Pseudobacteroides sp.: one gene and its partners. The protein of the gene in region 1 interacts with the protein of each later gene in a pairwise test. Links are inferred from orthologs where the notes say so. Each region holds a gene or a part of one and is shown in the gene's direction. Other genes may lie near its edges.

Region 1 (4,079 bases):
AGGGATAAGCTTAAAGATATGGGGATAGTACTTGAGGATACGCCCCAGGGAGTTAAGTGGAAACGAATTTAATAACTCTATAAATGTATTTAATAGAAGAAGGCGATTACTTTTATAATCGCCTTCTATTTACGTTCATGTTTGCAGAAGATGAAAAATTTGCTTATAAAAACAAAAAACTGCGGCTTTTGCTCTTGCCGCAGATTCCTCTATATTTATATCAAAAATAGGAGGTAAAAGTATAAGTGTACACTATTATTATAAAATTATATTTATATCTAGTCAATGTACAAATTGTTAATAAAAAGTTATTAATTAGTAAATTTTTTTATTCACTTTTCACAAATTGCACTATAAATTATTAGGAAGCTTTTTAAAAGCTAAGAATTTATTGATCTTTTTTGGGGTTTTATAATCTTTTTTATTATCTCGGGTTTATTTACATATCATTTGAAGTATGCTAAAATTATTATAAATAGAAATCAATTGCATTTATGCTTCAATTAAATTTTAACATTTTAATATTATAAATTTTTAATTTTCTAGTCTGTAAAATTGGTGTGGTTCTTTGTTTTCCAGAATATTATAGTAAACTTCAAATATGGAGAAAAATATGAAAGTACTTATTGCTGATGATGTATTATTCATGAGAAGATTATTGTCCAATCAATTAGCCAAATATGGCTATGAGGTTATAGAGGCGGAAAACGGTGAGGATGCGGTTCTCAAATGTATAAGAGAACAACCTGATTTGGTTTTTATGGATGTTGTTATGCCCAAAATGGATGGAATCACGGCTACCAGGCTTATAAAAAATGAGATAAGCGGCAAGATAATAATTTGCTCTGTCATAAGCGATAAGAATAAAGTGCTTGAAGCAATTAAGGCGGGAGCAAGCGATTATATAGTAAAACCTGTTAATGACAAACGTCTCCAGGAAACCATCAATAAGTTTTGCAGTGTGCCAAGTGAATAGTCAGGGTGAATAATTCTTAGGTCTAGTAACAGCTTTCTCATGCCTCCTATATATCATCAAACCTCGATTTTTATTCTTTCAGCCAATAAAAAATGAATATTTTGCAGTGGTATGTGTATTATTAATATGGTATAATGCAAATAATTGATTATTGTAAGATTTTAATTTAACAATATTATTAACAATATAAAAAGTAAGGTAAAAAGATATTGATGCTTATTGAATTTATCGAAAATGTATTAAAGGACAATAATGTAAGTCATTCGGACGTTAATCAGTACTCTCCTCTTGTACTAGCCTACATAGGTGATTCTGTCTATGAGGTTTTTATCCGTACCCTATTAGTGTCAAAGGGGAATGCACCTGTGTACAAGCTTCACAAGCAATCTGTTGCTTTTGTTAAGGCAAAAGCCCAATCCGATATCATTCATAGTATCATGGATAACTTAACTGAAGATGAGCAGGAGGTTGTGAGAAGGGGCAGAAACGCAAAATCCGGCACCATTCCTAAAAATGCTGACGTTGTAGAATACAAGTACGCAACAGGCTTTGAAACGCTGTTGGGCTATTTGTACTTGAAAAAGGATTACGGCAGGCTGACAGAAATTTTAAAAATGTCTGTATCTGTATAAATATATTAACTAAAAGAAAATATAATTACGTAAAATTTAAACATAATGAATTGAAAGAAGATAAATTATGAGTGATTTCAGAGGAAACAAGAATAGAAGAGATAGAAGAGACGGCAAACAGCCAAGAAGTTCAGGTGAATTTCACCTAGACAAAAAGAGAGAAGTGCTTGATAAACCTGACAGAAGTTTGGGGTTTGAAGGTGAAGATAAAAACTCAGACATATTAGAGGGCAGAAACCCTGTTTTGGAAGCGTTAAAAGCGGGAAGGACTATAAATAAGATACTTATTGCAAAAGGTGAGAGAGAAGGTTCTATAAAGCAAATTGCTGCAATGGCGAAGGAAATGGGAATAACTATCCAGGAGGTTGATAGAAGGAACCTTGACAGTATTTCCCTTACCAAATCTCATCAAGGTGTAATTGCTTATGTTTCTGTTAAGGAATATGTTGAAGTTGACGATATATTAAAGGAATCGGAGAATAGCGGAAAGCCTCCGTTTATTCTGATTCTTGATGAAATAAACGACGCACATAATCTGGGATCTATTTTAAGGACAGCCGATGCAGTAGGCGTGCATGGAGTTATTATACCCAAGAGAAGAGCGGTAGGACTCACATCTGTTGTAGCAAAGGCTTCTGCAGGAGCTATTGAATATGTACCTGTTGCGAGGGTAACAAATATTGCCCAGACCATTGATTATCTTAAGAAGAACAATATTTGGGTAATCGGAACAGATCAGACAGGTGAAAAAGAGTTTTACAAGAGCGACTTGAAAGGCCCTGTTGCACTGGTAATTGGCAGTGAGGGCGAAGGCATGGGCAGACTAGTAAGGGAAAAATGTGATTTTGTGGTTAGAATTCCAATGATGGGAAATATTTCGTCATTAAATGCCTCTGTTGCTGCTGCTGTCATGATGTACGAAATATTGAAGCAAAGAGGTGTGTAGAGGTATAGTGAAATAATAAGGCCTACAAATAAATATTATTGTTGTTTTTGAAGGCTATTTAGTAAAAACAGTCATGAAAAAAGAATTTTTTGATAGTATGACAATAGTGTTTACTAAACAATTTGATACTGCCGATAAATTATATCGAAAGATTTGTATTAAAATGAGGCATAACTTGTTTTAAGCTTGACAATAGGCAAGTTGCTCCTTATAATTTACTATATGTTGCCTTGACAATTTTAGGTTGCAAATGACTAGAATGACTGCAATGTAACTTTATTCCCACTGAATCAAATGAAAATATTAAATTATAGAAGTTAATTTTAATTGTTGAGTTTATTTAACAATGTTTTCTCTGATAAGGTATACCCCCGCCGGAAAGCATCCGGTCGGTTAAGTTTATAGATTTTAGGAAAAATTATTTTCCGATGGTTGAGCTGTAATTATTTGATACTGAATGTATGTTTATAATCCTGCTAAAGCTTTTGGGAAATATTGTAACAATAAAGTCAGACAGGGGGGCTTCAACTTGAAAACAAATGTACAAACCGGAATGGCCAATTCTTTTAGTACAATGCATGATGAGGAAGTAATATTAGATGCACGATCTGGTGACAGCATAGCCCTTGAATATCTTATCAACAAGTACAGGAGCTTCGTTCGTGCCAAAGCCAGAACATATTTTTTAATTGGTGCCGACAGGGAAGACATTATCCAGGAAGGAATGATCGGACTTTTTAAAGCCATCCGAGATTTCAGAGAGGACAAGTTGTCTTCATTCCGGGCTTTTGCCGAGCTTTGCATTACAAGACAAATAATTACTGCAATCAAAACAGCTACAAGGCAGAAGCATATTCCACTTAACTCTTATGTTTCACTTAACAGGCCCGTCTTTGACGAAGAGTCTGATCGCACCCTTATGGATTTGATAAGTGAGGAAAGCGTTTCCGACCCTGAAGAAATGATTATAAACAGGGAAGAGTTTAATGGTATTGAAGAAAAAATGGGTGAAATTCTGAGCGGCTTGGAATGGGAAGTTCTGTCACTTTATTTGCAGGGCAGATCATATCAGGAAATTGCTGAGGAACTGGACAGGCATGTAAAGTCAATAGATAATGCACTTCAGCGAGTAAAACGCAAATTGGAGAAATATCTTGAAGAAGGTAAGGTATAATCGCCATATTTCGTACAATATGGCACTAGACGATACATTGATTTTATGTTATAATTTCAATCGTCTCAAAAATATTTGATACATAAAGATAGCATTCCTAATTACGGGATGTTATTTTTGACCAATAAAGGAATAAACTGCGGGTGTAGTTCAATGGTAGAACATCAGCTTCCCAAGCTGACAGCGAGGGTTCGATTCCCTTCACCCGCTTATCGTGCCCTTATAGCTCAGTCGGCAGAGCGCATCCATGGTAAGGATGAGGTCACCAGTTCGATTCTGGTTAAGGGCTTAGAAAAAGAAACCGCAAACGTTAGAAAATAAAGCGTTTGCGGTTTTTCTGTGCAATCACAT
Region 2 (4,298 bases), on another replicon or contig:
CGCAACAATACAGCAAAACGGAGTAGGACAGGAAATAAACGGTGTAAAATTTACAAAGCCGGACTTGGAGCCATATAATGTTATATACCAAACGCTTTTATCAGGTGAAAAGAGATTAAATCAAGCCAATATAAAAGTTAATGTCAGGCCATATTTGCAAGCCTTTACTGCACCATGGATCGGGAAAGGATATTATCAGAAATATGGAACCGAACAGATTAGAGCACAGATAAAGGCTGTATATGATGCGGGGTATACTGAATGGATATTATGGGATCCGGCAAATAAATATCCACTGGATGCATTTCAAAAGAAGTAGATATGTTGCGAAAAACAATTTTATTAGCAAAAGCAGTTGAAGCGACTTCATTTACATTATAGAAAATAAATAAATAATGACTGATAGAAAAGCAGACAGAAAATACAAACAGAAAACATATATTGATGACAAGGCTTGCTTCGATAAGGAGCAGGCCTTGTCATCAATATATAGTCATAATAAAGTTTTCGTTGTAATAACCATTTCTATATATTAAAATATTAGAGAAAAAACAGGATTATGTGTTTATATATAGAAATCACTAATTAATATTTATCATATTTTGGAGGTAAAAATGTTACTGATTAAAAATGCCAGAATTATAAGCATGGAAAGTACAGATTATGATAATGGCTATATCTTAGCTGATAAAGGAAAAATAGTAGATATCGGATCAATGGAGAGGTTTAGTGAAACACAGATTGAAAAGAAATATTCAATTAAAACTGTTATAGATGCAAATAATAATTATGTGTTACCCGGCTTTATAGATGCACACTGCCATGTAGGAATGTGGGAAGATTCTGTGGGATTTGAGGGTGATGACGGAAATGAGATGACCGATCCTGTAATGCCTCATTTGAGAGCAATCGACGGCGTATACCATATGGACAGAGCTTTTGTAGAAGCAAGGGAAGCAGGTGTAACGACAGTAGTTACAGGTCCGGGAAGTGCAAATGTTCTGGGAGGTCAGTTTGCAGCATTAAAGACATATGGAAGAAGCGTTGATGAGATGGTTTTAAAGGAGCCTGTAGCACTTAAGGCGGCTTTTGGAGAAAACCCAAAAACCGTTTACAATGAGAAAAGGCAGACTCCAATGACTAGAATGGCTACTGCGGCCCTGCTGCGTGAAAATTTAGCAAAAGCACAAGAATATAAAAAGATGCTGGATGATTATAATAATGATCCGGAGGAAAATGACAAACCTGAGTATGACATTAAAATGGATGCGTTACTTAAAATTATAAATAAAGAGGTTCCGTTAAAAGCTCATGCTCATAGAGCTGATGATATTTTGACAGCTCTAAGGATTGCTAAGGAATTTGATATTAAAGTTACTATAGAGCATTGTACAGAAGGATACATGATTAAGGACCTTCTGTTGGAGGAAGGTGTAGAGGCTTGTTTAGGTCCTTTGCTTACCGACAGATCAAAGATTGAACTTAGAAACCAAAGCATTAAATCTCCAGGGATTTTGTCAAATGCGGGAGTAAATGTGGCAATAACAACCGACCACCCATGTGTTCCTATTCAGCACTTAAGCCTGTCTGCTGCTATGGCAGTAAAAGAAGGCATGGATGAAAGGAAAGCACTCCAGTCGATAACTATAAATGCTGCAAAAATTACAGGTATTGACGACAGGGTTGGAAGTCTGGCTGTGGGTAAGGATGCTGATATTGTCATTTTTGATGGGAATCCATTAGAGTTAAAGACAAATGTGCAGAACACTATAATAAACGGCATTTTGGTTTATGAAAGGGAAAAGAATGAAAAGCTTTAAAACTGTTTCGCAGGATGAAACTGCGGCACTTGGAAGAAAACTTGGTGAACTGCTTAAAGCAGGGGATGTTGTTTGTCTTATAGGTGATCTTGGTACCGGTAAAACAGCTTTTACAAAAGGAATAGCTGAGGCTCTTGGGGTACAAGGTTATATAACAAGCCCCACTTTTACTTTTGTCAATGAGTATCAGGGAAGGATTCCAATGTTTCATTTCGATGTTTATAGAATAGGTGATCCGGAGGATTTGTTTGAAATAGGTTTTGAGGAATACCTTGAGAGAGACGGTATTGTTGTTATAGAATGGGCAAACATGATAAAGGAAATACTTCCTTCTGATTATATCTGGGTTGAAATCAGGAAGGATATTAATGCTGATTTTAATATGAGAATAATAGAGATAGAGTTTGTGGGGAACAATTATTGCAGTATTAAAGATATGTAATAATTCCCCCATGCCTCTTAGATATATTTTACTTATGCTGGTTTTGAAAGGAAGATACGATTTGAAAGTATTAGCTGTAGATACATCATCAACCATAGCAGCAGTAGCGATAATTGAAAATGAAGTGCTTTTAGGCGAATATTTTGTAAATAATAAAAAGACTCACTCTCAAAAGCTTATGCCAATGATTAAAGAGCTTACCGAAAGCTTGGGACTTAATCCTGCAGAAATTGATATTTTTGCGGCATCAGTAGGGCCAGGCTCTTTTACCGGTCTAAGGATTGGAGTTACCAGCATAAAGGCTATGGCTTATGCACTGGAAAAGCCTGTTGTAAGTATTCCTACATTGGATGCATTGGCATACAATTATCCAGCATCTAATGCAATAATATGTCCAATAATGGATGCAAGGAATAACCAGGTATATACTGCTTTCTACAGGTTTAAGGATCAGCCTCTCCGCGAGTCAGAATACATGGCGTTGCCCATTGCGAGCTTGATGCAGATTCTTATTGAGACCGAAGAAAATATATGTTTTGTGGGAGACGGTGTAGAAAGACACCGGGATTATTTATTAAATGAGCTTGGTCAAAAATGCAGTTTTGCACCGCACAACCTTATTTTAAATAGGGCATCTTCTGTTGCACAATTAGCTTTGGCAAGAGCTATCGATGGTAAAGTTGAAAGCCCTGTTGACATGATCCCGTTTTATTTGAGAAAATCTCAGGCAGAGCAGGAGTATGACAAGAGAAACGGAGAAAAGTCAAATGAGTGATTTTAAAGTTGTTCCAATGAATTTAGAGCATGTTAATGACATTATGATTGTTGAAAGTTTAAGTTTTTCTATTCCATGGTCAAAAAATGCTTTCATTGAGGAAATAACTAAAAATTCATTTGCATATTATTATGCGGGTATCTATAAGGGCAAGGCTGTGGGTTATGGCGGTATGTGGCAGGTCTTTGACGAGGGTCATGTTACAAACATTGCGGTACACCCCGAATTTAGAAAAATTGGTATAGCGAGCAGAATTTTAGAGTTTATGATTGGAGAATCAATTAATAAGGGTATACAAAGAATGACCCTTGAGGTCAGAAAAAGTAATGTATCTGCGATAAATTTATATCAAAAGTATGGCTTTATTAATGAAGGAATCAGGAAATCGTATTATGCTGACAATGGTGAAGACGCAGTAATTATGTGGAAGCATAAAATGGACATTAATGCTTCCTAATTTATATATCTATAAAACATCTATAAAACATCTATAAGCATATCCTAAAACCTAGCAAACAGGTGCCTTTTAGGTTTTCATTAAAAATCATTAAAAAAAAGGGTTTTTGTCTTAAGTAGTTGAATATATAGAATATTATAATAAATAGGCTTTTTGTGATAATACATTCGCAAAGGGGGCAATTAAATGTCAGGCTTTGAGAGGTTGTCTTATGATAAACTCAGAAATGAGTGCAATCCGAGACAGTTTGATTTTAATAGCACTGCAGAGCTTCAAACACTAGACGGTATAATAGGCCAGGAAAGAGCTGTTAAATCAATGGAATTCGGGCTCAACATCAGATTAAGAGGCTACAATATTTATATGTCAGGCCTGACCGGTACCGGTAAAACGAGCTTTGCATTGAATCAAATAAAAAAGATAGCACTTAAGGAAAAGGTACCTGATGACTGGTGTTATGTATATAACTTTAATAAATCCAACCAGCCGACGGCATTAAACTTACCAGCAGGTCTCGGCAAAGTGTTTCGCAAGGACATGGACGAGTTTATAAAAGCAATGAAAATAGAGATTGCAAAAACCTTTGAGAGCGATGATTATGAGAAAGAAAAAAATGATATTGTAAAAGATTATCAGGAACAAAGGGATTTACTGCTGGAAAAACTAAATAAGGATGCTGAAGCACAGGGGTTCAAGGTAAAGACAACCAATGCAGGTATATACTTTTTACCTATAGTTGAGGGAAAAACCATAAGCGAGCAGGAGTATGGGGATCTTGAAGAGGATGTAAAACATGAAATAAAC
Region 3 (4,205 bases), on another replicon or contig:
TCTCCTGTTTTTTCTTACATGCTTTTTGCTGGTCATAGTCATAGTAAGCTCTATAAATACCGAAAGGTCCATAAACAGCTTTATAGAGATAATGTTGTGGGGAGTCACATTTACAGGCCTTTTCGGTATATACCAGGCTAAAATAGTGGGAATACCGGTTAATCCCGCCTTTATAGATCTTGTGACAAACTCCGATGCAAAGGGGCGAGTTTTTTCTACTGTGGGAAATCCCAACAACTACGCCGAGTTGCTGCTTATGACAATACCTTTTTATTTTGCAGTAGTTTTAAATTCAAAGAATGTATTTAAAAAGATACTTTACTCATTATTGGCAGTTCCACCTCTCATATCCCTCGTCTGGACAGGCACACGTGCAGCGTGGCTATGTTTTGCTGGATCGGTGCTGATATTTGTATTCTTTAAAAACAAAAAGCTGCTGCCGCTGGTTATACTTGCAGGGATAGCGTTTATACCCTTTATGCCGCAAAGTATATACAGAAGACTCATGTCATTGACTCAAGCAGATACATCGGCTATGTACAGGATAAAGATATACCAGACCATTATGCCCATGTTCACTGAGTACTGGAAGGCAGGAATAGGATTAGGAACAGATGTATTTATGGGAATCTGTAAAAACTATTATCAATACACTGCCAAGGTTCCGCCCCATGCCCACAATTTATATATACAGATATGGATTGAAATGGGTATTATGGGCATAGCAACTTTTGTGTGGTTTATTGGGAGGCTTGTTAAAAAGTGCATATTAAACTTGTCAAATAAGGCAGAAGCAAACATAAACAATATTCTTATTGCAGGAATATGTTCTATTGTTAGCGTCCTTGTAATGGCACTGGCTGAGTATATATGGTATTATCCAAGAGTAATGTTGATTTTCTGGGTAATTGTGGCATTAGTTTTAGCTGCGTTGAGTATTACAATGAGGAAAAGAGAAGGAATAAGCAATAAAGCCTAGAAGGTTTTCAGGATATTTAAAAGTGATCAATATAATGAGTAATATATAATGAGTAATATATAATGGTTAATAATAATTAATATATAAAAGGAATAAGTAAAATACGACTTCCCTTAATAATGGGCTTAAGCTCGGGAAGTTCTATTTTACTTATTTGTTAATATGTAGGAAATTGTGGAGGGTTTTATATGAAGGTTGCAACTCCGGAGCAAATTGGAAGAATGGATGATGAAACCATAAACAAAATAGGTATACCGGGAATTGTTCTCATGGAAAATGCTGCACTTAAGGTGGTAGAGGAGACCACAAGAAGTATCGGTGCCATGGAAGGAAAAAAGGTTATTGTCTTGGCGGGTAAGGGGAATAACGGTGGAGATGCTTATGCTGTTGCAAGGCATTTAAATAATCTAGGGGCCTACGTATCTGTATATATTACCTCGAAAAAATCCGAAGTTAAAAGTGATGCACAAATAAACTTAAAAATCATTGAAAACATGAATATAAAGACTGTTGAAGTCGTCGATAAAAATATACTTTCGGAAATTAAAAGGGAACTGGAATGCTGTGATGCCGTTATAGACGGGATTTTTGGAACAGGTTTTAAAGGGCAAGTGACAGGCATCATTGAGGAAATAGTAAAACTTGTAAATGACTCTTCAAAATATGTTGTATCGATAGATATTCCCTCTGGGGTAAACGGTGAAACGGGAAAAGTCCTTGGAAAGTCCATAAAGGCTCATAAAACCGTAACATTTACATTTCCAAAGACCGGACTTTTAATTAGTCCCGGGTGTGAACATACGGGTGAGCTTGTAATCGCCGACATCGGTATACCCAAGTCAATATGTGATGCTGTAAATATGAAAACAACTCTTATAGATAAAGAGCATGTGTCCGATATAATACCAAAAAGAATAAAGGAAAGTAGTAAGGGTAATTATGGGAGGGTCCTCATTATAAGCGGTTCAACGGGAATGACAGGCTCAGGCTGCCTTTGTGCAAAGGCAGCTTTAAGGTCGGGTGCAGGGCTTGTGTATCTTGGGGTTCCGGCTGTATTGGGTAATATTTACAGTGCTCAGTTGGTGGAGCCCATTGTTATACCATTTGAGGATAAGGGTAAAGAGCACTTTTCCAAAGAATCCGCTAAAGATATATTAAAACAAATGGAAAAAATGAATGTGGCGGCAATTGGTCCGGGTATTTCATGTCGGCAGGACATTATTGAACTAGTACAAGAGATACTTGTAAATGCAAGTGTTCCCATTGTGCTTGATGCAGATGCTTTGAACGCCGTCTCAAAGGATGCAGCAATATTGAAAAAGGCAAAGGTGCCCGTGGTAGTTACGCCTCACCCGGGAGAAATGGCCAGGCTTATGGGAATGAGCATTTCGGATATTCAGAATGACCGAATAAAACATGCCGGGGATTTTTCCGCCCAGTATAATGTTATAACGGTATTAAAGGGCTCAAAAACCATTATTGCTGCTCCTGGCGGGAGAATTTATATAAATCCCACAGGAAATCCTGGGATGTCAACTGCAGGTACAGGTGATGTGCTGACAGGAATAATAGCAGGATTTATAGGCCAGGGCTTTACGCCTGAGGACTCTGCAGTTGCCGGGGTTTTTCTCCACGGTTTGGCAGGGGATATGGCTGCACATAAGAAGGGCCAATATGGGATTATAGCAGGTGACTTGATCGAAGAACTGCCTTATGCAATACACCAATATATATAAAAGAAGGGGTAAAAATGGAGCAGAAATTTAACAGGGCATGGGCCGAAGTTGATCTTGATGCTATTGCCCACAATTTAAGGGAAATAAGAAGAATAACAAATAAAAAATCGGAAATAATGGGAGTAGTAAAGGCAGATGCATATGGACATGGTGTTATGGAAGTGGTGAGAACCATTTTGGAAAACGGGGCTACATGTCTTGCCGTGTCAATGCTTGATGAGGCCATACAGCTTAGAAAAAACAATATTGATGTGCCCATATTGATTTTAAGCTATACAGATCCTATAAGAGCTGCCGATATAATAAAATATAATGTTACTCAGGCAGTTTTCAGCCATGATCTTGCAAGAGCATTGTCTGAAGAAGCTGTGAGGCAGAAAAGGAATGTAAAAATCCATATTAAAATAGACACCGGTATGACCAGGGTAGGCTTTATGCCCGGGTACAGTGCTGTAAAAAATGTATTGGAAATAAGCAAGCTTCCAAGAATTGTTGTCGAGGGTCTTTTTACACATTTTGCTTCAGCGGACGAGAAGGACAAAAGCTACACAGAGATGCAGTTTGAAAGGTTCATGGGGATCTGCAGCGAGCTTAACAGGATAGGTGTGTATATACCTGTGAAGCATGTTGCCAACAGTGCAGCCATTATTGAATTTCCCAGCATGCACCTAAATCTTGTGAGGCCGGGCATTATCCAATACGGAATGTATCCGTCCAATGAGGTTGATGCAAAAAAAATCGACCTAAAATCTGCTATGACTTTGAAAGCAAATGTAATACTTGTGAAGGAAGTTGAGAATAATACATGTATAAGTTATGGCAGAACATTTAAGACTTCCAGGGTAAGTAAAATTGCAACAATACCTATAGGATATGCTGATGGTTATACCAGACTTATGAGTAACAAGGGAAAGGTTTTGATAAATGGAGAGTTTGCTCCTGTAGTTGGGCGTGTGTGCATGGATCAGTGTCTCGTAGATGTCACCGATCTTGCAAGTGAAGTATCTGTCGGTGATGAAGTGGTTTTGTTCGGAAAACAGGGAAGTAATGAAATCTCCGTAGAAGAAATTGCTTCAATCATCGGAACTATTAACTATGAAGTTGTATGTATAATAGGGAAAAGAATACCAAGAGTTTATTTGAAGGGAGGTAAAATCCAAAAGGTATTGAACTATCTGATTTAAGGCATGAATGAAAACTAATAAGTTATATGATTAATCATAACTCATTAGGAATATAATAAATAAAAAATGAATAATTGAAGAAAAAACAGTTCGATTTTATGGGGGGATTTTTCCTTAAAGCTTAATTGCCAATAATTACAGTGTACTTATGACAGGAGTAATATTATTTTAATTTGACCCATGAATATTAGGGATTATATAATGATATATATAATATGAATATCAAAATATATTATGATCGGTTTTGGAATAATCATTATTAATTCATTAGAAATATCCTTTCTATTTATGGCTTTCAACAGTACA

What was found. Proteins that work in one complex are often made in the same cells at the same time.
Region 2: the proteins of rlmB (region 1) and tsaE interact in binary tests that used the Escherichia coli proteins (3 or more experiments, as listed by UniProt). The link is inferred for Pseudobacteroides sp. from one-to-one orthologs.
Region 3: the proteins of rlmB (region 1) and VIO64_RS15815 interact in binary tests that used the Escherichia coli proteins (3 or more experiments, as listed by UniProt). The link is inferred for Pseudobacteroides sp. from one-to-one orthologs.

The regions. Positions count from the first base shown.
Region 1 is NZ_DATCTU010000074.1:70,487-74,565, reverse strand. The notes cover bases 836-3,614. They hold rlmB (23S rRNA (guanosine(2251)-2'-O)-methyltransferase RlmB), read left to right. Parts: upstream 836-1,675; coding sequence 1,676-2,554; downstream 2,555-3,614. Other genes in these bases: sigH (RNA polymerase sporulation sigma factor SigH), read left to right, coding at 3,084-3,614; VIO64_RS23090 (NYN domain-containing protein), read left to right, coding at 2,583-2,738; VIO64_RS10920 (Mini-ribonuclease 3), read left to right, coding at 1,189-1,608; VIO64_RS10925 (response regulator), read left to right, coding at 836-976. Also shown: cysS (cysteine--tRNA ligase), read left to right, coding at 1-72; more of VIO64_RS10925, read left to right, coding at 614-835; more of sigH, read left to right, coding at 3,615-3,728. UniProt on the Escherichia coli protein: Specifically methylates the ribose of guanosine 2251 in 23S rRNA.
Region 2 is NZ_DATCTU010000034.1:1,790-6,087, forward strand. The notes cover bases 537-3,534. They hold tsaE (tRNA (adenosine(37)-N6)-threonylcarbamoyltransferase complex ATPase subunit type 1 TsaE), read left to right. Parts: upstream 537-1,806; coding sequence 1,807-2,262; downstream 2,263-3,534. Other genes in these bases: VIO64_RS06225 (amidohydrolase), read left to right, coding at 615-1,820; tsaB (tRNA (adenosine(37)-N6)-threonylcarbamoyltransferase complex dimerization subunit type 1 TsaB), read left to right, coding at 2,324-3,037; rimI (ribosomal protein S18-alanine N-acetyltransferase), read left to right, coding at 3,030-3,494. Outside these bases: VIO64_RS06220 (putative glycoside hydrolase), read left to right, coding at 1-319; VIO64_RS06245 (ATP-binding protein), read left to right, coding at 3,681-4,298. UniProt on the Escherichia coli protein: Required for the formation of a threonylcarbamoyl group on adenosine at position 37 (t(6)A37) in tRNAs that read codons beginning with adenine.
Region 3 is NZ_DATCTU010000098.1:54,222-58,426, reverse strand. What follows is about bases 537-3,441. They hold VIO64_RS15815 (NAD(P)H-hydrate dehydratase), read left to right. Parts: upstream 537-1,167; coding sequence 1,168-2,715; downstream 2,716-3,441. Other genes in these bases: alr (alanine racemase), read left to right, coding at 2,730-3,441; VIO64_RS15820 (O-antigen ligase family protein), read left to right, coding at 537-979. Outside these bases: more of VIO64_RS15820, read left to right, coding at 1-536; more of alr, read left to right, coding at 3,442-3,899. UniProt on the Escherichia coli protein: Bifunctional enzyme that catalyzes the epimerization of the S- and R-forms of NAD(P)HX and the dehydration of the S-form of NAD(P)HX at the expense of ADP, which is converted to AMP.